3 regions of the Brevibacterium sp. NPDC056726 genome follow, and region 3 is predicted to be linked to each of the others. Evidence: predicted binding sites of a transcription regulator. Region 3 holds the regulator's gene; each other region holds the start of a gene.
What was found. The regulator LexA, encoded in region 3, represses DNA repair genes until DNA is damaged. The targets are predictions, from matches to a motif close to TCGAACANNTGTTCGA.
Positions count from the first base shown of each region.

Region 1: ruvA (Holliday junction branch migration protein RuvA) is a predicted target of LexA. The motif match lies at 4,809-4,824, and genes of this name have one in related genera.
Region 2: ACFQ91_RS04300 (Rv2578c family radical SAM protein) is a predicted target of LexA. The motif match lies at 4,841-4,856, and genes of this name have one in related genera.

Region 1 is NZ_JBHTYZ010000004.1:299,391-309,767, reverse strand. It holds gene ACFQ91_RS10350 (NUDIX hydrolase) at 1-460, shown strand, start outside; gene ACFQ91_RS10345 (YebC/PmpR family DNA-binding transcriptional regulator) at 648-1,400, shown strand; gene ruvC (crossover junction endodeoxyribonuclease RuvC) at 1,400-1,996, shown strand; gene ACFQ91_RS10335 (HNH endonuclease signature motif containing protein) at 2,716-4,728, shown strand; gene ruvA (Holliday junction branch migration protein RuvA) at 4,841-5,437, shown strand; gene ruvB (Holliday junction branch migration DNA helicase RuvB) at 5,464-6,507, shown strand; gene yajC (preprotein translocase subunit YajC) at 6,589-7,248, shown strand; gene secD (protein translocase subunit SecD) at 7,329-9,623, shown strand; gene secF (protein translocase subunit SecF) at 9,620-10,377, shown strand, end outside.
Region 2 is NZ_JBHTYZ010000002.1:178,348-188,724, forward strand. It holds gene ACFQ91_RS04280 (M20 family metallopeptidase) at 98-1,288, shown strand; gene ACFQ91_RS04285 (MgtC/SapB family protein) at 1,332-2,069, opposite strand; gene ACFQ91_RS04290 (NADPH-dependent FMN reductase) at 2,238-2,816, opposite strand; gene ACFQ91_RS04295 (DsbA family oxidoreductase) at 2,866-3,588, opposite strand; gene ACFQ91_RS04300 (Rv2578c family radical SAM protein) at 3,780-4,832, opposite strand; gene ACFQ91_RS04305 (NCS1 family nucleobase:cation symporter-1) at 5,201-6,688, shown strand; gene ACFQ91_RS04310 (aspartate/glutamate racemase family protein) at 6,756-7,544, shown strand; gene ACFQ91_RS04315 (GntR family transcriptional regulator) at 7,552-8,247, opposite strand; gene ACFQ91_RS04320 (DUF885 domain-containing protein) at 8,341-10,020, opposite strand; gene ACFQ91_RS04325 (MFS transporter) at 10,182-10,377, shown strand, end outside.
Region 3 is NZ_JBHTYZ010000008.1:62,641-73,017, reverse strand. It holds gene ACFQ91_RS16780 (ATP-dependent DNA helicase) at 1-1,219, shown strand, start outside; gene ACFQ91_RS16775 (hypothetical protein) at 1,252-1,506, shown strand; gene lexA (transcriptional repressor LexA) at 2,219-2,974, opposite strand; gene ACFQ91_RS16765 (LysM peptidoglycan-binding domain-containing protein) at 3,218-3,529, shown strand; gene ACFQ91_RS16760 (histidinol-phosphate transaminase) at 3,539-4,672, shown strand; gene hisB (imidazoleglycerol-phosphate dehydratase HisB) at 4,823-5,419, shown strand; gene ACFQ91_RS16750 (hypothetical protein) at 5,416-6,015, shown strand; gene hisH (imidazole glycerol phosphate synthase subunit HisH) at 6,015-6,707, shown strand; gene priA (bifunctional 1-(5-phosphoribosyl)-5-((5-phosphoribosylamino)methylideneamino)imidazole-4-carboxamide isomerase/phosphoribosylanthranilate isomerase PriA) at 6,801-7,529, shown strand; gene ACFQ91_RS16735 (SseB family protein) at 7,534-8,280, shown strand; gene ACFQ91_RS16730 (M20 family metallopeptidase) at 8,321-9,667, shown strand; gene ACFQ91_RS16725 (amidohydrolase family protein) at 9,694-10,377, opposite strand, start outside.

The DNA of each region.
Region 1 (10,377 bases), on a different contig from region 3:
ACGGGTCGTTCTGCTCAATGAGCGCGACGAGGTTCTCCTCATCAGGGCCCAGGACCTGCTCACGCCCACCCATCAGTGGTGGATGACCGTGGGCGGCGGCTCGGAGATGGGCGAATCGCCGGCGCAGACGGCGGCCCGCGAACTCGCCGAGGAGACCGGCCTCGAATGCGAACCCGGCGACCTCATCGGTCCGCTCGCCATCCGCGACGAGGTCTTCCACTTCACGGAGAAGGAGCTGCGGCAGCTCGAGACGTACTTCGCCTACCGGACGAGCGAGGACATCGAACTCGAGGACGCCGTGTGGACGGACATCGAGAAGCGCAGCCTGCTCGAGTTCCGCTGGTGGTCCCGCGACGAGCTCATGGCGACGACCGAGACGATCTACCCGAAGAACCTGCTCAGCCTCATGGAGCTCGCCGCCGTCGGCACCGTGCCCGACGTCCCCCTCGTCATCGACTGAGCGACTGCACCTGGACAGGAGTCAGCCGGACCGCCTCGGTGCGAACCGACCGGACCGGGAAGCGACTGCACCTGGACAGGATTCAGCCGGACCGCCTCGGTGCGAAAGGACTGCACCGCGGAGGTTTCGGCGCGCGGGCGCTGGGGCGTATAGAATCTAAGGGCTTCATCTATAGGAAGGAACACCAGTGTCAGGTCATTCCAAATGGGCAACGACTAAGCACAAGAAAGCTGCCATCGATGCCAAGCGCGGCAAGCTGTTTGCCAAGCTGATCAAGAACATCGAGGTTGCCGCACGCAACGGTGGACCTGATCCCGACGGCAACCCGACCCTCTTCGACGCGATCCAGAAGGCGAAGAAGAACTCGGTGCCCGCAGACAACATCAACCGCGCCGTCAAGCGCGGCGGCGGCCTCGACGGCGAAGCGGTCAACTACGAGACGATCATGTACGAAGGCTACGCGGCCGGCGGCGTCGCACTCCTCATCGAGTGCCTCACCGACAACCGCAACCGTGCGGCCTCCGAAGTGCGCGTCGCCGTGACCCGCAACGGCGGCTCGATGGCCGATCCCGGTTCGGTGTCGTACAACTTCAACCGCAAGGGCGTCATCGTCGTCCCGGCCGAGGGCACCGATGAGGACGCCATCGTCGAGGCGACCCTCGAAGCCGGCGCCGAAGAGGTCAACGACGAAGGGGAGACCTTCGAGGTCATCTCCGAGGCGACCGACCTCGTCGCGGTGCGCACGGCGCTCGTCGACGCCGGCATCGACTACGACTCCGCCGAGGCCTCGTTCGTCCCCGGACTCAAGGTCAGCCTCGACGCAGCCACCGCCACTAAGGTGTTCAAGCTCATCGACGCCCTCGAAGACAGCGACGAAGTGCAGAACGTCTACTCGAACGCCGACGTCAGCGACGAGGTTCTCGCAGAACTCGACGCCTGATGCGCATCCTCGGCGTGGACCCCGGCCTCACGCGGTGCGGATTCGGCGTCATCGACACCCTGCCGGCCAGGAAGGCCGCCATGGTCGCCGTCGACGTCTTCCGCACCCCGTCCGCGGACTCCGTGGACCTGAGGCTGGGGTCCCTCGCCGAGGCGTTCGACACCTGGCTGGACACGCACCGACCCGATGTCGTCGCCATCGAGCGGGTCTTCGCCCGCAATGACGTCTCGACGATCATGGGCACCGCGCAGGCCTCGGGCCTGACGATGGGACTGGCCGCGCGCCGCGGGATCCCCGTCGCCATGCACACTCCGTCCGAGGTCAAGGCAGCGATCACGGGCTCCGGACGGGCGGACAAGAAGCAGGTGACGAACATGGTCACCCGCATCCTCGGACTCGACGCGCCGCCCAAACCCGCCGACGCCGCCGACGCCCTGGCCATAGCGATCTGCCACTCGTGGCGCGGGGCGCTCAGCGCTCAGTCGACGCCGGGGATGAACAAGGACCTCACCGAACGCAAGGGCAGCGGCCGGCAGGGGAGTGGGCTGACCAAAGCCCAGGAACAGTGGGCCCGCGCGCTGCGCAACGCGAAGTGAGCCGAAGCGCGGCGGGATGCCCCGACCGCGCTGCGCGCGTCGATCGCGATTCCGAGCGTCTCGGCTACGATTCGACGCGCCCAATTGAGCTCTGTGCTCAAGGCAAGAGCGCCTCGGAACGAGTTCCTCTCCGCTCTCATCATGACATCGTCCCTGATGAGCACCGCACCTCATTCCTGATTAGAACTGCACCGAACGTCATAGAAAATCAGTTGAGAAAATCGAACGAAACTATAGACATGTGATGTCACTTACATCTAGAATAGAGACAACCGCACAACGTCACCGTTGACGGACAGATTGCCGAGATCATGACACTCACGCCGGAACGACCGCAGAACCACCGGGATGATGGCTCCCGTGGCAGTAAGTCGGGTGCGCGTGCGGGAGCATCGAAGAAGCCCGGGTCGCGAGACAGGAAGGGCTCGACGGCCCCGCGTTCTCTTCGCGATCAGCTCGAAGCGGCCGGAATGGATCTCAGCGGTCATGGACTGGCAGAGACGCTCGGCAGCATGGACGCGGTAGCGGCGCCCGACTTCTCGGCACCTGAGCCCTCGACCTGCGATCCTTCGCTTTCTGATCCTGCGGACGTTGGGCTCTCCGGCCGAGAGGTTCGCCGAGGCGACGGTGGAGGGACGGGCTCACAGACCGCCGCCGGCGAGTCCGGGAGTTCCACCGACGCCGAGGGTGGTGGTGCACCACAACCCGCGCGCGGTGGCATGGACGATGACATCGCCTCGCGGCCGTGCGTGTCCGATATGGACAACCCCTTCCAAACGGCCGTCGACGAGCACCGCGACACCTCCCTGGCAGACTCTCCCCATCCGATGCTCACGAAGGAACAGTGGGCCGACCTCGGAGGCTCGGTCCCCGAGGTGACCGACAGCATCGCTGCGATCACCCGGCTCGAAGCCGAACTCCGCGATTTCCGACGTCCGATGGGACCCGACGAGGCCATCACCGTGATGAGGGGAGTCGAAGCGCTCAGCCGTCTCGTCGATTCGCTCCACGCCGTGACGCTGTCGGTTTTCGAGCGCGTCGGAACGCCCAAGGACTACGGGGCGAAATCGACCAAGGCTCTGGTGCAGGACAAACTCCAACTCAGCAGCACCGAGGCGCACCGCCGCACCGAACTGGCGAAGAACCTCGGCAACCGAGTCGACCTGACCGGGCAGTCGCGGCCGCCGAAGTATCCGATCGTCGCGGCCGGTCTGCAGTCCGGAGCGCTGTCGTCGAGCCAGGCGGCGATGATCGGAAAATGCCTCGACGAGGTCCCCTTCTGGCTCGGCACCGAGGTGCGCGAACGGATCGAAGGCAAACTCGTCGAACGCGCGCCGAGCGTCCGCGTCTCCGACCTCCGGCGGATCTTCACCGCCATGCTCGAGCGGGTCGACCCCGACGGCGCCGAGCCGACCGATTCCCGCGACCGCTCGAAGTACAAGGTCAACGTCCGCCAGCGCCGCGACGGCGACTGGGACCTCAGCGGCCTCCTCGACCCGATCACCGGTGGCATCATCCAGGGATGGCTGACCTCACGGATCAAAGCGGACGACCCGACCGGAGTGGACGACCCGACCGGAGCGGGTGACCCCAGCGAAGCAGGCGACACGTCCAGTGACAGCAGCGCAGACGGCACGCCGGGTCTCGACGATGAGACTGGTGACGGCGGTGCTCAGAATCCAACGGGTCTCGACGGTGGACCCGATGATGACCTCCGCGTCGAGGGCGAACAGATGCTCGAGCTCTTCGGGAGCGTGCTCGCCGGAGACGCATCAGACCGACCGCTGCCCGCCGATGTGAACCCGCAGCTGTCAGGCACAGGCTCCGAGAACCCCCGCGGCTGGGGAGTCCGCGCCGACGGCACGTTCGCCGACACCTCGGACGAACAGGGCACAGTGCAGAACCTCATGTACGAGCGCTTCTCGACACTGATCTCCCACACCGAAATGGGTCGGGTCGGCAGGGGAGCGCCGTTCGCCCTCGTCGTCACCGCAACGGCCGAGAACCTCGCCGAGGGGAAGGGCCGGGCGACGACAGGAGCCGAAGCCGACTTCCCGATCGACCTCGCCGCCGATGAGGGCCTCAACGGCACGGTGTTCTTCCACCTCATGACTGAGAAGGCGAAGTCGATGGCGCTGGCGACCGAACAGCGACACGCGACGCCCCGACAGCTGGCGATCCTCGCCGCGCGAGACAAGGGCTGCACCTTCCCTGGATGCGAGACACCACCGGGCTGGTGCGACGCGCACCACGTCTTCCCTTGGGCACTCGGCGGCAGAACCGACCTCAACAACCTCACTCTCGTCTGCAGCATGCACCACCACCTCATCGACAGATCCGAGTGGGAGACGATCATGCTCAAGGACGGCCGTGCCGCATGGATACCACCTGCCTCGGTCGACATCGAACGGAGGCCGATCCTCCACGCGAGATTCGTCACCGACGACGCCGTCGACACGCTCTTCGCCGACCTGCCGCTGTCGCCGCTCACCGCCGCCGATGTCGGCGTCGATGCGGAGCACTGCGGGCCGGAGCTGATGCGGGGGAGCGACGCGGATTCGGTGCGATGGAGCAGTGGGTCCGAACCGGGTGCCGCGCGAGAGCCAGGCGGGGGCATCGACGATCGCAGCGATGGCGGCGCCACCGATAGTGGTGCCATGGGCGGCGATGCCGCCGGTGACGTTGCAGCCGGTGGCGATGTTCCGGGGCCCGATGATCGGGGTCTGTGGTGAGCGCCCGTTTGAGGGGACGAGTGTGCCACCGGCCCGGGCATGTCGGATGAGGCGAGCGACCTCGAACTGTTAGTCTGGATTCGTACACGTGTTCCCACCTGAAAGGCAGTCCGTGATCAGTTTCCTCAGCGGTACGGTCCATCGCATCGCAGCTGACCACCTCGTCGTCCTCACCTACGGTGTCGGCAGGAAAGTGCACGTGACACCCGACACCCTGGCCGGCACCCGCCACGGCGCCGACATCGACCTCGTCACGACCCTCGTCGTCCGCGAGGACTCGATGACCCTCTTCGGCTTCGGCACCGAGGACGAGAACCACACCTTCGAGGTCCTCCTGACGATCTCGGGCATCGGACCCCGCCTCGCGATGGCCATCCTCTCCGTCATGGGCCCCGACGAACTCGCCGCCGCGATCGCCGGCCAGGACGCCACCGCCCTGACCCGCGTGCCGGGCATCGGCAAGAAGGGCGCCTCGCGGATCATCCTCGAACTCGAGAACAAGCTCCCGAAGTTCGCCGCCGCAGCACCGGGCCCCGCGCTCTCCTTCGGCGGGACCAATCAGCAGGTCGTCGACGCCCTCGTCGGCCTCGGCTGGAAGGAGCCCCAAGCCGCCGAGGTGGTCCAGGAGGTCGTCGCTGACCTCGAGGCCGACGCCGGCACCTCGGCGCTGCTCAAGGCCTCGCTCAAAGTCCTCGGTGCCCGGAAATGACCGACCGCGAAACCGCCTCCTACGAGATGGACTTCGGCGACCAGCGGCTCACCGGCGCCGAGCACGACCGGCTCGTCTCCGGCAGCGCCGAAGCCGCTGAACGCGACGCCGAGGCGGCGCTGCGACCCAAGGGCCTCCACGACTTCATCGGCCAACCGCAGGTCCGCGAACAGCTCTCGCTCGTCCTCGACGCCGCGAAGGCCCGGCACAAGGCCCCCGACCACGTCCTGCTCTCCGGCCCGCCCGGACTCGGGAAGACGACGCTGGCGATGATCATCGCCCACGAGATGCAGGCGAGCCTGCGCGTGACCTCCGGCCCCGCCGTCCAGCACGCCGGCGACCTCGCCGCGATCCTCTCCTCCCTCGAAGAGGGCGAAGTCCTCTTCATCGACGAGATCCACCGGATGGCCCGCGCCGCCGAGGAGATGCTCTACGTCGCGATGGAGGACTTCCGCGTCGACGTCATCGTCGGCAAGGGCCCCGGCGCCACGGCGATCCCGCTCGACCTCCCGCCCTTCACCCTCGTCGGCGCGACGACTCGTTCGGGACTCCTCCCGGCGCCGCTGCGCGACCGCTTCGGCTTCACCGGGCACCTCGACTTCTACTCGAGCGCCGACCTGCTCACCGTCCTCACCCGCTCTGCCCGGATGCTCGGCATCGACGCGGAGAACCGCGGTCTCACCGAGATCTCCACCCGCTCCCGGGGCACGCCCCGCATCGCCAACCGTCTGCTCCGCCGCGTCCGGGACTGGGCGCAGGTGCGCGGCAACGGCACCATCGACGAGGCCGCGGCGCTCAACGCGCTTACCGTCTACGAAGTCGACGAACTCGGCCTCGACCGCCTCGACCGGTCCGTCCTCGAAGTCCTCTGCAAGCGCTTCGCCGGCGGTCCCGTGGGACTCGGCACGCTGTCGGTGTCGGTGGGGGAGGAGGCCGACACGGTCGAAACCGTGTCCGAGCCGTACCTCGTGCGGGAGGGCCTCATCAGCCGCACCCCACGCGGACGCGTCGCCACCTCGGCGGCATGGAGGCATCTGGGACTCCACATCCCAGCAAACTATGAGTACTGAACCCTGCGTATCGGTTCGCCTTGAGTACGGACTTCGAACTAAGCTAGTGCACTGGTCCGTTCTTATGGAAGGTTGATACCTGTGGATTTGCTGATCCCTCTCGCGCTCGCTGCGCTGCTGATTTTTTTCCTGTTCAACTCTCGGCGTAAGCAGAAGGCGCGTGCGGAGCAGATCAAGACGAACCTCGTTCCCGGAGCCAAGGTCATGACGACCTTCGGCGTCTTCGGCACCGTGCTCTCGATCGACGACGAGGACAACCAGGTCACCATCGAATCCGGACCCGGCACGGTCCTGCGCGTGCACCGCCAGGCCATCGGCCAGATCGACACCCCGGACACCGCTGTCGATGCGGCCCCCGCCACCGAGGCGACCGACTCCCCGGCGATCACCGACGCCGAACTCGACGCGATGAACGAGCGCAAGCGCGCCGAGGCGGGCGACGACGACCTCAAGGCCGCCGACGCTGACCTCAACGCCGCCGACGCCGACTTCAAGGCCGACCGTGCCGATGCGAAGGCCGCCGATGCCGATCTCAAGGCCGACCGCGCCGATGAGAAGGCCCTCGACGCCGATCTCAAGGCTGACGACGCCGATCTCACGGCCGACAAGGCCGACCGCACTGCCGCCGAGGCGGATGCGGCTGCCAAGACCAACGCCGACGACGTGGACGGCAGCTCGACTGAGGATCCGTCGAAGGGGACCGGCACCGACAAGCCGGACACCGACGACAAGAAGAACTGATCCCCTCACTGCTCCCGATCGAAAGCTGAGACGTGTCCGACATCGAAGAAAAGCCACGCCCTGGTTTGCGCTTCCTGTGGTTGACGGTCGTCACCCTGATCCTCCTCGGCGTCCTCGCCGCAGGTGTCATCTGGTCCGACGCCACACCCACACCGAAGCTCGCCCTCGACCTCGAGGGCGGCACCTCGATCATCCTCGAACCCCAGGTGTCCGAGGACACGACGATCAGCACGGAACAGCTCGATCAGGCAGTCGCCATCATCCGCCAGAGGGTCGACTCGACGGGTGTCTCCGAAGCCGAGATCTCGACGCAGGGCGACAGGAACATCGTCGTCAACCTGCCGGGCAACCCCGATGAGGAGACTCGCAACCTCGTCCGCTCCTCGGCTCAGCTCGTCTTCCGCCGAGTCGCCCTCGTCGGCGACCCGCGCTCCCAGGCGCAGATCGACGAACAGCAGCAGGGACAGAACGGGGGAGACCCCTCCGAGGGGCTGACCGACGAGGAGCGCCAGCGCCTCGAAGACCTCACCGGTGGCAGCCAGGACGCTCCGACCGGCGGCGGCGCCGTCGTCAACTCGAGCAGTGCAGACGCCGCCGGCTCAGGTGACGGCAGTGCGACCGACGAACCCGCGAACGCCGGCGGCAACGCGCCCGCCCCGTCCGAGTCGCCCGCGGGTGAGGCCCCTGCGGATGAGTCGCCGGAGGGCGAGACCCCTGCGCCGACCCAGGCCGGTGAAAGTCAGGGTGAGGACACCCAGGTCACCGACTCGACGCCGCGCCCCCTGTTCGATCCCGAGCAGGACACCGCCGAATGGCAGACGCAGGACATCATCAACCAGTACACGGAACTCGACTGCACGAACCCGGAGAACCGGACCGGCGGCGTCCAGCAGCCGGCCGACCAGCCGGTCGTCTCGTGCGCCCAGGACGGGTCGGCGAAATACGTGCTCGGTCCCGTCGAGCTCTCCGGTGACCACCTCACCGACGCGACCTTCGGCTACGCAGCCGGCGCCAACGGCGTCCAGACCAACCAGCCCGCCGTCAACCTCGAGTTCGACGACACGGGACGCGAGATCTTCAAGCAGATCACCTCGGCGATCACCGGTCTCCAGCAGCCGTACAACCAGTTCGCGATCACCCTCGACGGGCTCGTCCTCTCCGCACCGACCTCGAACGCCGTCATCACCGACGGCCGCGCCGAGATCTCGGGCAACTTCACCCTCGACGAGGCCCAGACTCTGGCCAACCAGCTGAAGAACGGCTCCCTGCCGATCAGCTTCCAGGTCCAGAGCGAAGAGCAGATCTCACCGACCCTCGGTGCGAACTACCTCAACATCGGCATCCTCACCGGGCTCGTCGGTCTCCTCCTCGTCGTCGTCTACTCGCTCCTGCAGTACCGGGTCCTCGGACTCGTCACCGTCTCGAGCCTCGTCGTCGTCGGCGTCCTCACCTATCTGCTCCTCCTCATCGCCTCATGGAGATACGGCTACCGGCTCTCCCTGGCCGGTGTCGCCGGTATCATCATCGGCATCGGCATGGCGGCGGATTCGTTCATCGTCTACTTCGAACGCGTCAGAGACGAGCTGCGCAGCGGCCGGAACCTGCTCTCGGCCGTCGAAGTCGGCTGGGACCGCGCCAAGCGCACGATCTGGGCGTCGAAGTCGGTCAACATGCTCGCCGCCGTCATCCTCTACATCCTCGCCGTCGGTTCGGTGCGCGGCTTCGCGTTCACCCTCGGCCTCGCGGTCATCGTCGACATCCTCGTCGTCTTCCTCTTCACCCACCCGATGCTCCAGCTTCTGGCACGGACGAAGTTCTTCGGCCAGGGGCACCCGATGTCGGGTATGGATCCGCGTCTGCTCGGGGTCAAGCCGGCCGCCTACCGCGGTGCGCTCGGCATCGACCTCGACAACAAGGACAAGTCGCCCGAAGCCCAGCGCCGCGACAAGGCGCGGGCTCGCAAACTCGGGCTCGACGACGACGCGGAGACGATCGCCGGCCGCCGCGCCAAGCGCCGGGCCGAAGCGAAGAGCTCCGCGTCGTCCGAGGAATCGGCGAGCAGCTCCCGGTCGGCGACCGCGACGAAGACCGCACTGGCCGACGACTCGGCGGAGACCGACGAGGTGACCGAGGCCGAGGAGGTGACCGAGGCCGAGGACGCGACGACCGCGGACACTGCCATGGACGCGGAGGACTCCGAGTCCGGCACGGCAGCGTCGGCCGAGTCCGCTGATGCGGCCGGGCCGAAGAAGACGAAGAGCTCGCGACGCAAGCGCGGATCGGACGCACCGTCGACCGGCGGCACGATCGCCGAACGGAAGGCGGCCGCCAAGCGCGCGGCAGCCGCAGACGATGAGAAGGGGGCAGAGAAGTGAAGAAGTTCTTCGCCTGGGGCAATCGCCTCCACAACGGTGAGTCCTCCATCCCCTTCGTCGGGAAGGCCAAGCTCTGGCTCTCGATCGCCGGCGTCCTCGTCATCCTCTCCCTCCTCGTTCCGCTCATCGCCGGCTTCAACTTCGGCATCGCCTTCCGCGGCGGTTCGCAGTTCCAGGTCGACAACGTCACCGACACCTCGGCGAGCCGGGGCGAGACCATCGTCAACGACGTCGTCGCCGACTCCGAACCGCGCCTGACCCCGACCGGGGACACCGCGGTGCGCATCGAGACGAACCAGCTCTCCGACGAGCAGATGCAGGAAGTCCGCGACGCCCTCTCGGCCGGGTACGACGTTCCCGCCGAGGACGTCACCTCGACCTTCGTCGGCCCCCAGTGGGGTGCTGACGTCACCCAGAAGATGGTCAGGGCCCTCGTCATCTTCGTCGCGATCGCGATGATCGTCATGGCGCTCTACTTCCGGACCTGGAAGATGTCGCTGGCCGCGATCGTCGGGCTCTTCGTCGTCATGATCATCACGATGGGCATCTACTCGGCCACCGGCTTCGAAGTCACCCCGGAAGCCGTCATCGGCTTCCTCACCGTCCTGAGCTTCTCGCTCTACGACACGGTGGTCGTCTTCGACAAGATCCGCGAGAACACCGCGCGATTCAAGGACAACAAGCGCCTGAAGTTCTCCGAGCTCGTCAACCTCGGCATCAACCAGACGACGGTGCGCTCGATCAACACCTCCGT
Region 2 (10,377 bases), on a different contig from region 3:
GCATTTGACCCGACCACCCACCGACCCGAGCACCGATCAACCACCGACCCGACCAATCACCGACCAGAGCACCCACCGCGAAAGGAACCACCCCACCATGACGATCGACTTCACCGCCGAGGCCGCCGCGATCGGCGCTGAACTCACCGCCCTCCGCCGGGACCTCCACCGGAATCCGGAACTCGGACTCGATCTGCCCTTCACCCAGCAGCGCATCCTCGACGCGCTCGAGGGCCTGCCGCTCGAGATCACCCTGGGCCGTGAGCTCAGCTCTGTCGTCGCCGTGCTCCGCGGCGGCCGGCCCGGTCCGACGATCCTCCTGCGCGGCGACATGGACGCCCTGCCCGTCGTCGAGGCCACCGGCCTCGACTTCGCCTCGACGAACGGGAACATGCACGCGTGCGGCCACGACCTCCACGTCTCCGGCCTCGTCGGCGCCGCCACACTCCTCGCCGCGCACCAGGACGAGCTCGCCGGCACCGTCGTCTTCATGTTCCAGCCCGGCGAAGAGGGGCAGGGCGGAGCGAAGATCATGATCGACGAGGGCATGTTCGACCTCGCCGGCCAGATGCCCGACGCCGCCTACGCGATCCACGTCGCCCCCGGCGTCCCCGGCACGTTCGTCACCCGCCCCGGCTCGATCATGGCCGGCGCCAACACCTTCCACCTGACAATGCACGGCAAGGGCGGCCACAGCTCCCGACCGCAGGACGCGGTCGATCCCGTCCGTCCCCTCCTCGAGTTCGGGCAGGCGGTGTACTCGATGATCACCGGGTCCTTCAGCGTCTTCGACCCCATCGTCGCCGAGGTGACCCTCCTTGACGCCGGCAGCGCCGTCAACATCATCCCGTCGACGGCGACGCTGGGCATGTCCGTGCGCACCCTGTCCCCGGAGACGACGCAGCGGTTCCCCGAGCTCGCGACCCGCCTGGCCGACTCGATCGCCGCAGCTCACCGATGCACCGCCGAGGTGGTGTGGAACGAGCAGTACCCCGTGACCGTCAACGACGCCGCGGAGGCCGCGTTCACCCTTGAGACGCTCACCGAGACCTTCGGCGCCGACCGCGTCGTCAACGCCCCCGACCCCGTCATGGGCTCCGAGGACTTCTCCTACGTCCTCGAGGAGGTTCCCGGCGCGTTCGTCTTCCTCTTCGTCACCCCCGAGGGCGTCGACCCCGACACCGCGGCGGTCAACCACTCACCAGAGGTCCTCTTCGACGACCGACACCTCGCCGATCAGGCCGCCGCTCTGGCCACCCTGGCCTGGAAGCGGTCGCAGCGCGGCTGAGGGGTCAGGCCGAGGAAGCAGGCTGAAGGGTCAGGCTGCGGCCTCAGACGGTGTCGCCGTCGGCATCGACGGAGTGGACGCGGTCCTCGCGCAGGGCCACCTTGTCGACCCCGTCGAGCTCCATGAGCAGCGGAACGAGGTGGTCGAGGGGGCGCTTGCCCTCGAACTTCACGTCGATGCGCACCATCTTCGCACCGTCTTCGGCCTCGAAGCGCTGGGAATCGAGGATCGTGTTCGAGAAGCCCATCGTGCTCGCCACCCCGAGGATCTCCCGCAGCACCCCGCCGCCGTCGCGGTAGACGATGCGCAGCAGTTTGCCGCGGTTGCGGTCGGGGATCCTGCGGATGAGCGGGGCGACGACGAAGAGCGTGAGCAGGTGCAGGCCGGTGAGCATCGTGGCCAGGGCGAGCATTCCCGCCCCGCACGCCATGCCGACGGCGGCGCACACCCAGATCGAGGCTGCGGTGGTCAGCCCGCGCACCATGTTCCGGCCCTTGAAGATCACTCCGGCGCCGAGGAAGCCGATGCCGGAGACGATCTGGGCTGCGATCCGCGAAGGGTCGAGCTGGACGTCGCTGTCGAGGACCCCGGCGAACCCGTAGGCGGAGACGAGGGTGAACGCGCACGTGCCGATCCCGACGAGGACGTGCGTGCGATAGCCGGCGCTCTTCTGCCGGAACTGCCGTTCGAAGCCGATGAGCGAGCAGAGCACGAAGCTCGCCAACAGCAGGGTGCCCTCGAGGAGGATGTTCGAACCGAAGATGTCGCCGAATGAGCCCATAGTCGCTCACCTTAGTCCGGTTGCCCCGTCGAGAGCACGGTTCCGGTCATCGCCGGGTGGGACAGCCGGGACAAGACGAGTGGGACAGCCGGGACACGGAGAACTCCGCGGATGATGTCATCCGCGGAGTTCGAAGAGGAAGGCTGGCCGGGCCGGAGCCCGGAGCGATCAGGACTGGGGGACGAGGCTGCGATCGAGCGCCCGCGCCGCGGTGCGGAGCTCATCGGCGTAGCCGGCGACGACCTCCTCGGCGTCGGTGAGTCGCCAGTCCGGGCCGTAGGAGTCGCGCGGCAGAGTGATCTCGACGTTGTCGCCGACGAGGTCGAGACCGATGAACTCGAGCACGGCACGCAGCTGCGCGCCGGACATCCCACCGCCGTGGCCGCCGTAGCTGATGATGAGCGACGGCTTGTCCTTCCACTCGGCGAAGAGGTAGTCGATGGCGTTCTTCAGCGACGCCGGGTAGCCGGCGTTGTACTGCGGGGTGACGAAGACGACCGCGTCGGACTCGTCGATGATCCGCGCCCATTCCTTCGTGTGCGCATTCTGGTAGTCGCCGAGCGCCGGCATCCGCGGCTCGTCGAGCAGCGGCAGGTCAAGATCGGCGAGGTCGATGATCTCGGTGCGCGCATCGGCGGCATCGGAGATGATCTCGGCGACGGCGGAGGCGATCTGGTCGCCGACGCGCACCGGTCGGACGCTGCCGACGATGATGCGGATGAGCGGGGTGGACGGGGTCTCAGTCATGGGTGGTGGTCCTTTCGACGTCTGTGGAGGTGATGGGGATGGAGCTGTGTCAGTTGCAGCCCTCGGGGCCGCAGACGGCACCCTCGGGGTAGTCGTCGGCGCCGTCGGTGCCGGTGCCGGTGAGCACGGTGAGCTTCCGGCTCTCGTCCCACGCGGTCTCGAGCGCCTGGGTGAAGACCGGCGGCTTCTGCGCGCCGGAGATTCCGTATTTGCGGTCGATGACGAAGAACGGCACCCCATTGGCGCCGAGCATCCGGGCCTGAGCGACATCGGCCTCGACAGCGTCGGTGTACGCGTCGGATTCGAGGACCCGACGGGTCTCGGCGGGATCGAGCCCGAGCGACTCACCCACCTCGGCGAGGTAGTCGATGCTTCCGATGTCACGACCGGACTCGAAATGCCCGGACATCAGCGCCTCCTCGGCGGCCGCCATGACACCGTGGCTCTTGGCGAAGTGGAGGAAGCGGTGGGCGGTGAAGCTGTTCGCGACGACGACGGAATCGAAGTCGTAGTTGAGGCCCTCGCGCGCCGCCTGCTCGCTCACCTGGGCGAACATCTGCCGCACCTGTTCGGCGGGCATGCCCTTCGACCGGCTGAGGTAATTCGCTTCCGACTCCTCGACATGGGCGGGAAGGGTGGGATCGAGCTGGAAGCTGCGCCACTCGACCTCCACGTCATCCTTGTGCGGGAAACCCTCGAGCGCGGTTTCGAAGCGACGTTTGCCGATGTAGCACCACGGACAGGCGATGTCCGACCAGATCTCAATTTTCATACACTTTTCAACTACCTGCCCATGGAGGTTATTCCCGCCGCGGGGCCGGGTGCGACCGTCGTCACATTCGACCCGGAGGCGCGACCCGCCGAGGTGTTTGTCTCGACCTGGAGGACCCGACCGTCGCGGACGATGGGGAGGCGACGCCGTCAGAACAGTGCCGTCACAGCAGCGGCGTCAGAACAGTGCTGTCAGAACAGTGCCGCCTGGGGATCGAGCAGGGCGGACTCGGCAGCGGCGTTCGGTGACGATTGCCCGCCGCCGGTGGTGCCGCGCCGGGTCCACCGCTTCGTCGCGGGATAGTCGTCGTCGCTGGTCCCGCGCAGCTCGTAGCGGTCGATGAGCGGATTGATCCGCGCCGCCAACCAGGTCCGGTACTCCTTCGAGGCATACGCCGAGTTCGCATACATGCGCCGGTAGCGGGGGAGAAGCTCGGGGTGCTCGCGGTCGAGCCAGGCGAAGAACCACTCGCGAGCGCCCGGGCGCAGGTGAAGGGCGCCGTAGACGACCCTGCTCGCACCGGCGTCCCTGATCGCCGCGAGCGCCGTTTCGAGATGCTCGCGCGAATCGGTGAGCTTGGGCAGCACCGGCATGATGAACACGGTGACTCGGAAGCCCAGTTCGGCAGCCGCGCGCACCGTCGCCAACCGCGCCGCGGTCGTCGGCGTCCCGGGTTCGATCGCCTGCTGGAGCTCGTCGTCGTACACGGCGATCGACATGCTGATCTCGACGGGCACGTCGCGGGCGGCCTCGGCGAGCAGCGGGAGGTCGCGACGCAGCAGGGTGCCCTTCGTGAGGATCGACAGCGGTGTGCCGTGTTCGGCGAGGGCGGTGATGATCCCGGGCATGAGGCGGTAGCGGCCCTCGGCTCGCTGATAGGGGTCGGTGTTCGTCCCGAGGGCGACGAGGTCGCGTGACCAGCGGGGCTTGGCGACCTCCGCGGCGAGCACCTCCGGAGTGTTGACCTTGACGATGACCTGCCGGTCGAAGTCGCCGCCGGAGTCGAGGTCGAGATACCGGTGGGTGCTCCGGGCGAAGCAGTAGACGCACGCGTGGGAGCAGCCCCGATACGGGTTGATCGTCCACGAGAACGGCATCGCACTCGATTGCGGGACACGGTTGAGCGCGGACTTCGCGAGGACCTCGTGGAACGTCATCCCCGCGAACTCCGGGGCGCGCACGGTGCGGATGAGCCCGGTGACTCCGAAGAGCCCGGCTGTCGGTTCCGTGTCATTCCATCTCACACCGGCATTCGAACACGTGTTCGAGTCGAAGTCAAGGGCGGCCCGTGCGCCGGCCGTGACCGCCGACGGTGATCCGATTAAATGGTATGCCAAATATTCCACTACCGAGCGCCGCCGATCCGCCGGCATCATCCCAGGTCCGGCAGTCTGACTCGCGCACACCAGGCGTTGTCACTGCTGGACTGACGGCGATGACCCCATTGCGGAATCACTGTGACCCAGGTTACGCTCACGAGGTCAGCTCTCACCGCCGCGACGCCGGGAAGAACGACTTTGGTATTCCAGCGCCGCGCCCGTCTGATTCGAGAACTCCCATGGCCCACACCGTGACGTCCGACCAGTCCGTGCCCGACCCGCAGTCGAGCACCATGCCGCACCGGCTCGGACCGAGCCCGGAACAGCTCGCCGCGCACCGGATCAGCCCGCGCTTCTACAACGCCGATCTCGCGCCGAGCAGGAAGGAGGGCCGCAGCTGGACGGCGTACAGCGTCTTCTCGCTCTGGGCCAACGACGTCCACTCGCTCGGCAACTACGGGTTCGCCCTCGGCCTCTTCGCCCTCGGCCTCGGCGCGTGGCAGATCCTCGTCGCCCTCCTCGTCGGTGCGGCCCTGCTCTTCGTCCTCCTCACCCTCTCAGGGTTCATGGGTCACAAGACCGGCGTTCCCTATCCGGTGATGTGCCGCATCGCCTTCGGCATCCACGGGGCCCAGCTGGCCGCCTCGGTGCGGGGGATCGTCGCGATCGCCTGGTTCGGGATCCAGACCTACCTCGCCGCGAACGTCCTCAACGTCCTCCCCATCACCCTCATCCCCGGCCTCCAGGCGTGGACTGAGGTCGAGTTCCTCGGACTGAGCGGCCTCGGCTGGTTCTCCTTCACCCTGCTGTGGATCGTCCAGGTCATCATCGTCAGCTACGGGATGGAGATGATCCGGCGCTACGAGGCGATCGCCGGCCCGATCATCCTCGTCACCTTCCTCGCCCTGGCGATCTGGATGCTCGTCCGCGTCGACTTCCGCATCGCGTGGTCGATCGACGACCCGCTCACCGGGTGGCAGATGTGGACGAACATCCTCGGCGGAGGGGCTCTGTGGGTGGCGATCTACGGCACCTTCGTCCTCAACTTCTCCGACTTCACCCGGTCGGCGAAGAAGAAGGGCTCGATCGTCGTCGGCAACTTCTGGGGCATCCCCATCAACATGCTCGTCTTCGGCCTCGTCGTCATCTCGCTCGCCGGCGCCCAGTACTCGATCGACGGCACGGTCATCAGCTCGCCCGCCGACATCGTCCAGGCCATCGGCAATCCGGTCCTGCTCGCCGCCGCCTCGCTCTCCCTGCTCGTGCTCACGATCGCCGTCAACCTCATGGCGAACTTCGTCGCCCCGACCTACGCCCTGACGAACCTCTTCCCGCGCCATCTCAATTTCCGCCGGGCCGCGATCATCTCCGCGATCATCGGATTCGTCATCCTCCCGTGGAACCTCTACGACTCACCCGTCGTCATCGTCTACTTCCTCGGCGGCCTCGGCGCGCTGCTCGGGCCCCTGTTCGGCGTCATCATGGTCGACTACTGGCTCGTGCGGAAGACGAAGGTCAACGTCCCGCAGCTCTACACCGAGGCCCACGACGGCGAGTACTTCTACCACCACGGCGTCAACTGGCGGGCGATCGGGGCGTTCATCCCCGCCGCGATCCTCTCGCTCATCCTCGCCCTCGTCCCCGCGTTCTCCGGCGTCTCGCAGTTCTCCTGGTTCCTCGGCGCAGGGATCGCCGCGGTCATCTACTTCGTCATCGCCCGCCGGGACTTCACGTTCCGCGAGGTCGACGGCGAGGAGATCGCCGTGCCCACCGCCCACTGAGGCCCGCTCAGACGCTCACTCTGACACGCACCCCGACACCCCTCCGATCCTGCGAAGGACTTCGCCCATGAGAATCCTCGTCGTCAACGTCAACACCACTGCGGCGATGACCGCCGGCATCGCCCGGGCGGCCAGCGAGGCCGCCTCGGCGGGCACCGAGATCATCGGTCTCACGCCGACCTTCGGCGCCGAATCCTGCGAAGGCAACGTCGAGAGCCATCTCGCCGCGCTCGGCGTCATGGATGCCGTGCTCGGCTATGCCGGGGACTACGACGCCGTCATCCAGGCCGGGTACGGCGAGCACGGACGTGAGGGCCTCCAGGAGCTCCTCGACGTCCCCGTCGTCGACATCACCGAGGCGGGGGCGCAGCTGGCGATGATGCTCGGGCGCCGGTACGCCGTCGTCACCACCCTCGACCGCACCGTTCCCCTCATCGAGGACCGCCTGCTGCTCGCCGGACTCGACCGGCACTGCACGTCCGTGCGGGCGTCGGGGATGCCCGTGCTCGACCTCGAGGCCCATCCCGATCGGGCAGTGGCCGCGATCGCCGAGGCGGCCGCCGAGGCCGTCGAGACCGATCGTGCCGAGGTCATCGTCCTCGGCTGCGGCGGGATGGCCGACCTCACCGAGACGATCGTCGGCCGCTGCGCGGTGCCCGTCGTCGACGGCGTGGCCGCCGCGGTCAGGCTCGCCGAGGCGCTCGTCGGCTTGGGGCTGACGACGTCGAAGGTGCGCACGTACGCCCCGGCCCGCCCGAAGCGCCTCGACGGCTGGCCCTTCGCCGCGGCAGCGGGAGCGTCCCCGTCGGACCCGCAGACCGTGACGCGGCACGACCCCGTCACCCGGGCCTCCTGAGGCCCGGTCAGTCCGAATCCGCGGCCCCGCCGGGGTCGGAGATCTCCTGCGGTTCGTGCGCGAGACGTTCGCGGTGCTTGTCGTGCTGCTGCCGGCTCGTGTCGAGATGGTGGGCGGCCAGCGCGCGCACCCGTTCGAGGTCGCGGTGGGCGATGGCATCGAAGAGCTCGGCATGCTCAGCTGCGACGACGTCGAGCTCGTCATGCTGGCTCAGCTGCCACCGCATCCGCGAATCGAGGAGCTCGCCGACCTCGACGAGGAGCCGGTTGCCCGAGAGCTCGGTGACGATGGCGTGGAAGTCCGCGGCGGACCGATGCGCCCCCACGGCGTCTCCGGCCTCGGCCTGGCGGCGACCGGCCGTCATCGTCGCCTCGAGCCGCTCCAGCCCCTCGCGGGTGTGACGCTGAGCGGCGAGTTCGAAGGAGAGGAGATCGAAGGCCTGCCGCACCTCGGCGAGGTCGGCGACATCGCTGGGAGAGAACTCGCGCACCGTCGCCCACGTGTTCGGCCGGTGCGTCACGAGCCCTTCGGACGCGAGCTGCTTGAGCGCCTCCCGGATCGGGACCCGGCTCACCCCGAGCTCGGAGGCGAGGTTGCGTTCGACGAGGCGGCTGCCCGGCGCCCGCTGACCGTCGATGATCTCACCGCGCAGCACCTCGGTGACCCGCAGCGTCTCCGACCGGGGGGTGTCGTTGTTCTTCACGCGCTCATTCTCTCACTTCGCGGGGCACGGACACGGGTGCCCACCGTCGCGCGGACGGTGGGCACCCGATGCCGGACAGGCGGGGCCGTGACCTCAGCGCCGCATCGCCCGGCCGAGGGTGTCGAGACCGACGGATCCGAGACCCAGCGCCTTCGAATGGAAGGCCTTGAGGTCGAAGTCCTCGCCCGCCTCGGCGGCCGCCTCGTCGCGGAACTGCTCCCACAGGCGCTGGCCGATCTTGTAGCTCGGCGCCTGCCCCGGCCAGCCGAGGTAGCGGTCGAGTTCGAACGCGAGGAAGCTGCGGTCCATCGCGACGTTGTCGGTGAGGAACTGCCAGGCCTTCTCCCGATCCCACGTGCCCCCGCCGAGGCTCTCGGGGGCCTCGAGACCGAGGTGGAAGCCGATGTCGAGGACGACGCGGGCCGCCCGCAGACGCTGCGAGTCGAGCATCCCGAGGTAGTCGGCCGGGTCGTCGAGGTAGCCGAGGTCGGCCATGAGCTTCTCCGCGTAGAGCGCCCAGCCCTCGCCGTGCCCGGAGACCCAGCACATGAGCCGGCGCCAGCGGTTGAGGGTGTCGGAGACGTACGTCGCCTGCCCCACCTGGAGGTGATGACCGGGCACTCCCTCGTGGTAGACGGTCGTCTTCTCCTGCCACGTCGCGAACTCGGTGACCCCCTCGGGCACCGACCACCACATCCGTCCCGGCCGCGAGAAGTCGTCGGTCGGGCCCGTGTAGTAGATCCCGCCGGTCGACGAGGGCGCGATCATGCACTCGATCGTGCGCACGGGTTCGGGGATGTCGAAGTGGGTCTTCCCGAGTTCGGCGATCGCCTCGTCGGCGACTCCCTGCATCCACTCGCGCAGGGCCTCCTTGCCGACGAGCATCCGCTCGGGGTCCTTGTCGAGGGCCTTCATGACGTCGAAGAGGTCGACGCCGGGCATGATCTGCTCGGCGACGCGCCGCTGCTCGGCGTCGATGCGCTCGAGTTCGGCCAGACCCCACGCATACGTCTCGTCGAAGTCGATCTCGGCGCCGAGGAAGTCCCGCGAATGCAGGGCGTACGCGGCCCGGCCGGCCGCCTCGTTCTCCGGGGCGACCGGGAGGAGCTCGGAGGCGAGGAAATCGGCGAGTCCGGCGAATGCGGTGCGGGCCGCTTCGGCGTGGGAGGCCAGATCATCGCGCAGGGTCTGGGGCACCTCGGCGACGTCGTCGGCCCCGGCGATGACGGTGAGATACGGGGACTCGTCCCCGGCGATCGCCTGCACCTGGTCGATGACCTTCTCGATCTGGATGCGCGCGGCGACCTGCCCGCGGTCCTTGGCCAGAGCCAGCGACTCCTCGTACCCGGTCACCGAGGCCGGAATCGCCGCGAGCGTCTCGTCGACGGTCTCCCAGTCGGCGACGGTGGCCGTGGGCATGAGGTCGAAGATGTCGCGCATGTCCTGGACGGGGGAGGCGATGACATTGAGGCTGGCATGTATGAAGCCGGCGTCGTAGAGGTCCCGGTCGACGCCGAGGCGGTCGCGCATCGCGTCGATCGTCACCCGATCGATGTCGTCGAGGTCGGCGCTCGCCTCGACCTCGTCGAGCTTGGCCAGCGTCTCGACGGTGAGCTCGTGGTGGGCGGCGAGCCCGGCGGGGGAGAAGTCGTCGAAGCCTTTCGCCCCGTCGATCCCCAGGTAGAGGGCGAGCGAGGGGGAGAGGGCGAGGGAGCGATCGACGTACTCTTCGGCGACGGCGTCAACGGCCGACGGGGTTCTCTTCTCAGTCATGACCTCACCATATATGAGGCCGGACACACCCCGTGACCGGGCCGACAGCCTATGAGGAGAGGCACACGGCCACGGGCTGGAATGCGCCGTCTGGGAATTCGCTGAAGCTATACCCTGGTTGAGCCCGACCGCCGGACAACCGTGAATCGAGAGAAGAGAACGTGGCAAGAGCACAGCTGTGGACCAAGGACTTCATCGTGGGCATCGGCCTCAATCTCACGATGTCCATGGTCTTCTACCTGCTCATGACCTCGATGGCCGGATACGCGGTCGCGCGCTTCTCCGCCGGTCAGGCCGCAGCCGGCTTCGCCTCTTCGAGCTTCATCGTCGGCGCCGTCGTCGCCCGCATCCTCACCG
Region 3 (10,377 bases):
CCTGTCCGGCCAGATCAACACGGGCATGCTGTCGGCAGCCACCTCGGCGGTGCGGAAGAACACGACGGTCGAGGACGGGGTCGTCGCGATGCTCGACACCGCCTCGGCTGCCTTCGAACGCGCCACCGCCGGTGTCCAGGAGGGGCTCATGCTCTCCGTCGCCGAGCCGTTGGCACTCGCCCTCACGCAGATCCGCGACTCCGCCCGGCAGATCATCAACGACATCGGCGGACGCGGGGAGGAGGCCGATGCGGGCCGGCAGATGGCCAAGGCCCGGTGCCAGGAGATCTTCGAACTCGCCGAGCGCTTCTGCGACCCCGGCAAGAACGACGTCGTGTGGCTGAGCCGCAGCACCTTCCGCGAACGCGAGACGACGAACCTCGTCGTCGCTCCGCTGAGCGTGGCCGGGACGATGCGCAACGGGATCTTCGAGGACTCCACCGTCGTCGCGACCTCGGCGACGCTCGCCCTCGGTGGGAACTTCGACGCCGTGGCCGCCTCGCTCGGGCTCTTCGGACCGGATGCGCCGAGGTGGGACGGCCTCGACGTCGGCTCACCCTTCGACTACGGCCGGCAGGGCATCATCTACGTCGCCTCTCACCTGCCCAAACCCGGTCGCAGCGGGCTGAGCGAGGAGGCGCTGGCCGAACTCGAAGCGCTCGTCACCGCGTCCCGTGGCGGGGCGCTCGGACTCTTCTCCTCGAAAGCGGCAGCGAATGCCGCCGCCGAGCATCTGCGAGCCAAGGTCGATGTTCCGATCCTCCTCCAGGGCGAGGACGGTCTGCCGTCGCTCGTCTCCCGGTTCGCCGCCGACGATGAGGCATGTCTGTTCGGGACGATGTCACTGTGGCAGGGCGTCGACGTGCCCGGGAGGACGAACCGGCTCGTCATCATCGACCGGATCCCCTTCCCGCGTCCGGACGATCCGCTCATGCAGGCGCGGGCCCGCGACGCCGACAAGCGCGGTGTCAACGGGTTCATGGCGGTGAGCGCGACGCATGCCGCTCTGCGCCTGGCCCAGGGCGCCGGACGCCTCATCCGCTCGACAGCTGACAAGGGTGTCGTCGCGGTGCTCGACTCGCGGCTGCGCTCGGCCCGGTACGCCGGCTACCTCGTCAACTCGATGCCGCAGATGTGGCCGACGACCGACGCGCAGCTCGTTCGCACCGCCCTCGGCCGGCTCGCCGACGCGAAGGACGACGACGCAGCCAAGGGATGAGGTCCGCGGGGCCGGGTGGTACAGTTCGCGCCATGGCGCGCAAACGGAAGAAGAAGCCCCAGCGGAAACATTGGCTGGCGAGTCTCCTCACGGGTCTCGCCCTTTTCGCCGCCGGGGGCATCGGGCTGCTCATGGGCGCCACTTATCTCAACGTCTGGCCAGTTGTGGCCTTCGTTCTCGGCGGTGCTGCCATGGTGCTCACCCTGGTCTTTCTGCTCGGAATGGGCGACTCGACGCAGGGCTATCCGACTGCCGACTCCCTGACCGATGTGCAGAACGGTCTGTGAACGATCCCAGTCTCTGATTCGGCTGCGCCGCAGATCCGTCGCGCGGTTTCGCACGCACAACCCTCAGTGGCAGTCACCCCGCGCAGCTTCGCACCCCCTACGTGGAGCCGCTGATCCACCGCGTGCACGGGTTGTCGGTGCGGCTGCGTGTGCGGGATTCGAAATCTGAGCCCGCCGAGGCGGTCGAAAGGCACCCGGAGCGCGACGACCACCGCGGAGCCGCTGATGCACCGTCCAGATTCGTAGGCCCTACGCGGAGCCGCTGACGCACCGCGTGCACGGGTTGTCTGTGCGGCTGCGTGTGCGGGATTCGAAATCTGAGCCCGCCGAGGCGGTCGAAGGGCACCCGGAGCGCGACGACCACCGCGGCGCCGCAGATCCGTCGCGGAGCTTCGCACGCACAACCCGGAGTGGCACACACACCGCGCAGCTTCGCACCCCCTACGCGGAGCCGCTGATCCACCGCGTGCACGGGTTGTCTGTGCGGCTGCGTGTGCGGGGTTCGAAATCTGAACCCGCCGAGGCGGTCGTGCCCTGCCGCCGAGGCGGTCGTCCGCGCCCAGGGACCCTGCGGAACGCACGAGTGCCCCCGACCGTGACCGGTCGGGGGCAATCGTCGCCGGGCGCAGGCAGTGCTCGAGCAACCGAACTCTGCAGATAGCGCCCGCGATATGCGCAGTCGCTCCGCGCAGGCCGTGCCCGGTAACAGCTCTCAGAGGCGGCGAATGACGGCGACGACGAGACCCATGATCTGCGCATACGTGCCGTCGATGGGGTCGTAGTCCTTGTTCTGCGGGAGCAGCCACTGGCGCCCGGCCTTGCGCTTGAGCGTCTTCACCGTCGCCTCGCCGTCGAGGAGGGCGGCGACGATCTGCCCGTTGTCAGCGGTGTGCTGCTTGCGCACGACCACCCAGTCATCGTGGCAGATGGCCGCCTCGATCATCGAATCGCCGACGACCTTGAGGAGGAACATCTCGCCGGAGCCGACGACCTGCGTCGGCAGGGAGAAGACGTCGTCGACCTCCTGCTCGGCGAGGATCGGACCACCGGCGGCGATGCGGCCGACGACCGGAACCTGGACGGTGTTGTTGGCAAGCTCTTCGTACTTCGCGCGCTCCGCCTCCTCCTCTTCGAAGGGATTGACGACCTCGATCGCCCGGGGGCGCTTGGGGTCGCGACGGACATAGCCGAGCCGCTCGAGCTGCGAGAGCTGATGCGCCACGCTCGAGAGCGATGCGAGCCCCGCGGCCTCGCCGATCTCGCGCATGCTCGGCGGGTAGCCGTTGGTGACGACGGCGCGTTCGATCGTCTCGAGGACGAGCCGCTGCCGGGGGGAGAGCCGGAAGTCGCCGGCTCCGGTCGGCCCGTCGGGGATCTCGACCTCGTCCTCTTCGCTGCGCGCAGCCGCGATCTCGCTGGCCACATCCTCGTTGCGCGGCCTGCCTCTGCCTCGTTTGTTCTGCACCATTGCCTCTTCCCCTTCGTTCTAATCCCACCGGTCGAAGCGCTTCGAGAGATCTCGTGTCAGTGCCGCCTGGGATGGTTGTTCGAGATCGATCAACAACGCTGGTTCTCGCTCATTGTCTCATAAATGTTCGAGATGGACTGGACATTTGTTCGATTGGCATGTTGAATAGAACAGACGTTCTACCCATTGCGGGTGGAATCGTACGAAGAAAGAGGTAAAGCGATGTCTGAGAAGAATCACGAAATGCGTCTGACCGTCCGCGGCCGCCGCGCCGTGCGCCTGCTCCGCACCGCCCTGTGCGCTCTCGCCATCATCGGCGGAACGCTCTTCATCTCCACCCAGACGTTCACCGCCGAGGCGGTCGCTGAGGGAGAGGTCGTCGGAGTCGCCGCTGACGCCGTCGTCGTCGGCGAGGGCGAGTCGCTGTGGACCGTGGCCTCGAACCTCGGCCTCGACCGCGACACCCGTGAGGTCGTCGCCGACATCGTCGAGCTCAACCACCTCGACAGCCCCGTCGTCCACCCCGGGCAGAGTCTCGACGTTCCCCAGCGCTAAAATCGGTGTGTGGGAAACATCGACTCTCTGCCGGTCCGCTCCGACCTCGTCGGTCAGCAGCCCTACGGCGCTCCGCACCTCAACGTTCCGGTGCAGCTCAACGTCAACGAGAACGCCTATCCGATCCCCGAGGTCGTCACCGAGGCGATGCGCCGGGCCGTCGACGGCCACCTCGCCGGACTCAACCGCTACCCCGACAGGGAATTCACGGCGCTGCGTGAGCACCTCGTCACCTACCTCGACGGCGTCAACGAACGGGCGGTTGGCTCGGTCGACCTCGTCCCGGAGATGATCTGGGCGGCCAACGGCTCGAACGAGGTCCTCTCCCACATCGTCCAGGCCTTCGGCGGACCCGGACGCACCGCTCTCGGCTTCACCCCGAGCTACTCGATGCACCCGCTCATCACGACCGGCACCGGCGCGACCTGGGTGGCGGCCTCCCGTGACGAGGAGTTCGAACTCGACGCCGCATCCGTCGCCGCCGAGGTGGCCCGCGTCGATCCCGACATCGTCTTCCTCTGCACCCCGAACAATCCGACCGGCACCTCGATCGGCCTCGACGTCATCGCCGCCGCATACGAGAACTGCCGTGGAATCGTCATCGTCGACGAGGCGTACGCCGAGTTCTCCCGACCCGCCCTGCCCTCGGCGATGACCCTGCTCGAGGGGCGACCGCGCCTCGTCGTCTCCCGGACGATGAGCAAGGCCTTCGCCTGCGCGGGACTGCGGCTCGGCTACGCGATCGCGGCCCCCGAAGTCATCGACGCGCTCCGCCTCGTCCGGCTGCCCTACCACCTCTCCGACATCACCCAGGTCCTCGCGTGCACGGCGCTCGATCACGCCGATCTGCTGCTCGGCAACGTCGACCGGCTCATCGACTCGCGCACGGCCATCGCTGAGCGCCTCGCCACCCTCGGATTCACCGTCTACCCGAGCGATTCGAACTTCGTCCTCTTCGGCAACATCGCCTCACCGGCCGACCTGTGGCAGCAGCTCCTCGACCGCGGAATCCTCATCCGCGACATCGGCATTCCCCACCACGCCCGGGTCAACGCCGGCACCGAAGCGGAGACGAACGCGTTCCTCGCCGCCCTCGACGACATCGTCGCGACCGCACCGGACACGCTGCTCAGCCATCGCTGACGCCCATCGGAGACCGCCACCACCGCCTCGGCGACGAGACCGCCGATGCTCTGTGGCGAGACCGCTGTGCACGATGCGGACGGGGACTGAGACAATGGACAGCGGCGCACCCATGCGCCGCGTGATGACCAGAGCGAAGAAAGGCTCACTATGAGGAAGGCCCAACGCGACCGATCGACATCCGAGTCGACCGTGTCCGTCGCCCTCGATCTCGACGGCACCGGCAGAGCAGACATCTCGACGACGGTGCCGTTCTTCGACCATATGCTCACCGCACTGGCGAAGCACTCGCTCATCGACATGGACATCAGCGCCTCCGGCGACACCGACATCGACGTCCACCACACCGTCGAGGACACCGCGATCGTCATCGGGCAGACCATCGCCGAAGCACTCGGCGACAAGGCCGGCATCCGCCGCTACGGTGCCGCCTTCGTCCCGCTCGACGAATCGCTGGCCCGCTGCGTCATCGACATCTCCGGCCGCCCCTACTTCGTCCACCAGGGCGAACCCGACGGGCAGCAGTACCACCTCATCGGCGGGCACTTCACGGGCTCGATGACCTCCCACGCCCTCGAGTCGATCGCGTTCCACGCCGGACTCACCGTCCACCTCGACCTGCTGCGCGGTCGCGACCCGCACCACATCGTCGAAGCCCAGTTCAAGGCTTTCGCCCGCGCCCTGCGCGAAGCCGTCGAACCCGACGGCCGCACCACCGCTGTCCCGAGCACCAAGGGAGTCCTGTGAGCACCACCGTCGTCGTCACCCCGTTCGGCGTCCCCGACCAGCTCGCCGCCGCGTGCGTGCTCTCGAACATCTCCGGCACCATCGTGCCCATCGGCGACTTCACCGGTATCGTGCTCTCCGACACCGGTGTCGAAGCCGGCAACGAGGCGGCCGCTGCGATCTCGAAGCTCGCCGGCAAACACGAGGTCCTCCTCCTCGTCCGCAGCGACGAGCAGATCGACGCCGGCCACTTCCGGCACGGGGCACGCGAATCCGATGTCCCGGCCGGACTCGCACTGCGCAACCTCCCCGACGTCACCGAGCAGATCCTCCTCGAAACCGTCACGCCTGAGGAGGTCGAGGGCAATATCCCGACCTCGTCGATGTCGAAGCTCCAGGCGAGCGCGGCGACGATGACGCCGGGACGGGCCGCGCTCGCACGCACCGCGCTCATGTGGATCGTCGTCGCCGTCCTCGCCGGTCTCGTCCTCGCCTTCGGCGTCACCGTCGGCCTCGGCGGCAACGCTGTCGCCTGGATCGTCGCCGTAGTCGGGGCGATCGTCCTCGGGTTCTCGCTGTGGCGGATCTCCCGCGTCCTCTCAGGAGGGCAGCGCTGATGACGACGATCGCCGTGCTCGACTACGGCGCCGGCAACGTCCGCTCCGCCGTGCGCGCCGCCGAGGCCGCCGGTGCCGACGTCACCCTCACCGCCGACCACGCGGTCATCGACGCCGCCGACGGCCTGCTCGTGCCCGGAGTCGGCGCGTACTCCGCCGTGATGCGCGGGCTCGAATCCGTCGGCGCCGTCGATCTCATCCGCGACCGGCACGCCGCCGGTCGTCCCCTGCTCGGCATCTGCGTCGGCCTCCAGGTCTTCTTCTCCCGCGGACGCGAGCACGGGGAGGAGACCGAAGGCATCGGCCTGTGGCCCGGTGAGGTCACCGCGCTCGACGCGCCGGTCGTGCCCCACATGGGGTGGACGGGCGTGACAGCGCCCCCCGGTTCGCAGATGTTCGCCGGCATCGAGGACGAGAAGTTCTACTTCGTCCACTCCTACGCCGCCACTGAGCACCCGCCCGGGACGCTCGTGACGACCGCGACCCACGGCGGGGACTTCGTCGCCGCCGTCGAGGACGGGACGACGTGGGCCGCCCAGTTCCATCCGGAGAAGTCCGCGACCGCAGGTGCCGGACTCCTGCGCAACTGGATCGCGACGTTCTCCGCAACGCCCAGCGATCCCGAGTCGCCCGACAATCCAGGGTCGCCCGACAGCCCCGGTTCGCCAGGAGCATCCGCGCCGAACGACTGACCCGCACGCCCCGGGACCGGCCCGGTCCCGGAATCACTGACTCAGCGTCGCATCCACCACCGCACCACCGACTGCGACCCAGGAAAGGCCACCATGACTGACAAGCTCGTTCTCCTCCCCGCCGTCGACGTCGCTGACGGCAAAGCCGTCCGCCTCGTCCAGGGCGAAGCGGGCACGGAAACCGACTACGGCTCACCGATCGACGCCGCCCACGACTTCGAGGAGCGCGGCGCCGAATGGATCCACCTCGTCGACCTCGACGCGGCGTTCGGTCGGGGATCGAACTCCGATCTCCTCAACCAGGTCGTCAAGGCCGTGGGCATCAAGGTCGAACTCTCCGGCGGCATCCGCGACACCGAAAGCCTCGAGAGGGCGCTTGACACCGGGGCCGAACGCGTCAACATCGGCACCGCGGCGCTCGAGAACCCCGAGTGGACGGCCGAGATGATCTCCCGCTTCGGCGACCAGGTCGCCATCGGCCTCGACGTCCGCGGGCAGACGCTCGCCGCCCGCGGATGGACGAAGGACGGCGGGGACCTCTTCGAGGTGCTCACCGGCCTCGAGGAAGCCGGCTGCGCCCGCTACGTCGTCACCGACGTCCGCAAGGACGGCACCCTCCAGGGACCCAACCTCGACCTGCTCGAATCGATGTCGACGCGCACCGACAAGCCGATCACCGCCTCCGGCGGCGTCTCGAGCCTCGATGACCTCCGCAGCCTCCGCAGTCTCGTCCCCGCCGGCGTCGACTCCGCGATCGTCGGCAAGGCCCTCTACGCCGGGCAGTTCACGCTCGAAGAGGCCCTCGACGTCGCGGGACGCTGAGACCGTGTCGACCGATTCGGCCGGCCAGCCGTGGGAGGGCCGCAGCCTCGCCCCGAACCCGTTTTCCGGGGACACCGGTGAGGCCGACGCGGCCCTGCTCACGGCCCTCGAGACCGTGGCCGGGGCACCGCTCGACCCCGAGGCCCACCGCGGCGTCGTCACGGCCCTGTCCGGCACCCGCCTCTACGCGCCGATCGTGCCCCTGGCCATCGACCACGGCGTCGGGGAGAACGGGCTCATGGTCGACAACTCCTCGGACATGGCGATGGTCCGCCTCCAAGCCGCCGACGGTCGCGAATGCACGCCCGGGTTCTCCGCGATCCCCCCGCTGACGGCCTGGCACCCCGAGGCCCGACCCGTGCCGATCGAAGCCGAGCGCCTCGTCCTCGGCGCCGTCGAAGCCGAATCCCAGCTCGTCGTCCTCGACCCCGGAACCGCACGGTCGTTCCTGTTGCGGCGTCCCGCGCTGTTCGCGTTCGCGCAGGGCCGTCCGTGGACGCCGTCGTGGGCCGACGCCGAGGTGGGACAGGCGATCGCGACGATCGCCGAGGCCTTCCCATGGCTGGCGACGATCAGTCTCAGCCCCGGCAGCGCCCGCGTCCACGTCGAAGGACCGGAACTCGGCATCCGCCTCGGCGTCCGCGGTGACGTCGACGACAGCGAACTCGACCGGTTCCAGCATGCGCTGGCCGTCGATGCGCTCATCATCGACCGCGTCGACTCCCTCGCCCTCCAGCTCACCGCGGCCTAGCGCCTGGCTGTGGGCTTCGGGTCTCCTATGCTTGAGTGACATGAGCCCCCTGCGCGATCTCAGCCGCCCCGCCGTTCCCGACGAGTCCTACCTCGACCACATCTCCGCCGAGACGCAGGCCCGCGCCGGCGCGGCAGGGGAGTGGACCGACACCTTCACCGGCGCCCCGACGACGAGCACCGAGGCGATCGCGGAGGGACTCGAGACCGTCGGCGCCGACATCACCGAACTCCTCCGCACCATCCACGGCCTCGCCGAGACCGCGTACGAGGAGCACGAATCCGTCGCCGCGATCGCCGCCGTCCTCGCCTCCCGCGGCATCGCCGTCGAGACCGGGCGCTACGGCGTCGACACGACCCTGCGCGCGACGACCGGCTCCGGTGAGGGCAGGACGATCGCCATCCTCGCCGAATACGATGCGCTGCCGGAGATCGGCCACGCGTGCGGCCACAACCTCATCGCCGCCGCCGCAGTCGGGGCGTTCCTCGCACTCGACGACCTCGCCAAGAGGGATCCTGCGGCCGTGCCCGGCACCGTCGTCCTCCTCGGCACCCCCGCCGAGGAGGGGCATTCTGGCAAGGAGGTCATGGCCCGAGCCGGTGCCTTCGACGGCATCGACGCGGCGATCATGGTCCACGGGTACGGCTACGACTGCGCCGACCAGGTGTGGCTCGGCCGTCGCCTCCTCGAGGTCACGTATACGGGAGTCGCCGCACACGCCTCGGCGCAGCCCTTCATGGGACGCAACGCACTCGACGCCGCGACCCTCTTCTATCAGGGCCTCGGCCTGCTCCGGCAGCAGATGCCGCCGATCTCCCGCCTCCACGCCGTCATCGCCGACGGCGGGACGAGGCCCTCGATCATCACGGAATCGGCGACCGTACAGTGCTACGTCCGCTCGAAGTACCCGGAGACGCTCAAGGAGCTCTCGCAGCGGGTCGAGGAGGCGGCGATGGGGGCGGCGCTGATGACCGGCACCGGGGTCGAGGTGACGTGGGATGAGCACCCGCCGTCGCTGCCGGTGCGCGGCAATGCGGCGCTGACGACGCGCTGGGCCCTCCACGAGGAGGAGCGCGGACGCTCACCGCTGCCGGCGGGCGTCCTCGACGAGTCGATCGCGGCCTCGACGGACTTCGGCAACGTCTCCTACCGGATCCCCGGCATCCATCCGCTCATCAGGACCGCCGACGCCGAGGTGGCCCTGCATACCCGGGAGTTCGCCGCTGCCGCGATCACCCCGGCCGCCGAGGCCGCGGCCCGCGACGCCGCCTACGGGCTGGCGTGCACGGCGCTCGACTACCTCGTCGACGATGCTCTCGCCGCCGAAGTCGACGCGGAGTTCACCCGCGCCGGCGGCGCCATCGACGTCGAGCACTACTTCGACTGAACGGGTTCAGCGCAACAGGCCGACGATCACCCGGCAGCCGATCCCGCCACGCGCCTGCCGTCGAGGAAGACGTGTGCGATCGTCGACCGGTCGGTGAAGCGGGTGGGATCCTCGAGCGGCGACGCCGTCCACGCGACGAGGTCGGCGCGCTTGCCCTCCTCGATCGTGCCGGTGACCTCGCCGAGGTCGCAGAGCTCCGCGTTGATCCGGGTCGCGGCGATGAGCGCGGCCTCCGGGGACTCGAGCTGCGAGCGCAGCTTCATCTCCTCGGCCCGGTTGACCTGGTTGAGTCCCGTGAGATCCGAGCCGAGACCGATGCGCACCCCGGCCTTCCTGGCTTCGCGCAGGGACGACTCCATCCCGGCGATCACCCCGTCGATCTGCGCGGAGAAGTCGTGTTCGACCCCGGAGGCGCTCGACCCGGTGAGGTAGACGTAGGCGGTGGCGAACGTCGGAACGAGGGAGACGCCGTTCTCGACCATGAGCTGCGCGGTCTCCGCGTCGATGCCGGTGCCGTGCTCGACGCACTTGACCCCGGCCTCGATGGCGGTGCGGATGCCCGTCGCGTTGTGGGCGTGGACCGTGACGTACGTGCCGCGGGCGGTCGCCTCGTGGACGGCCGCAGCGATCTCGTCGAACGTGAACTGGGTGGCCTCGACGTTGTTGCGGAAGCCGAGCACTCCGCCGGTCACGCACATCTTGATGAAGTC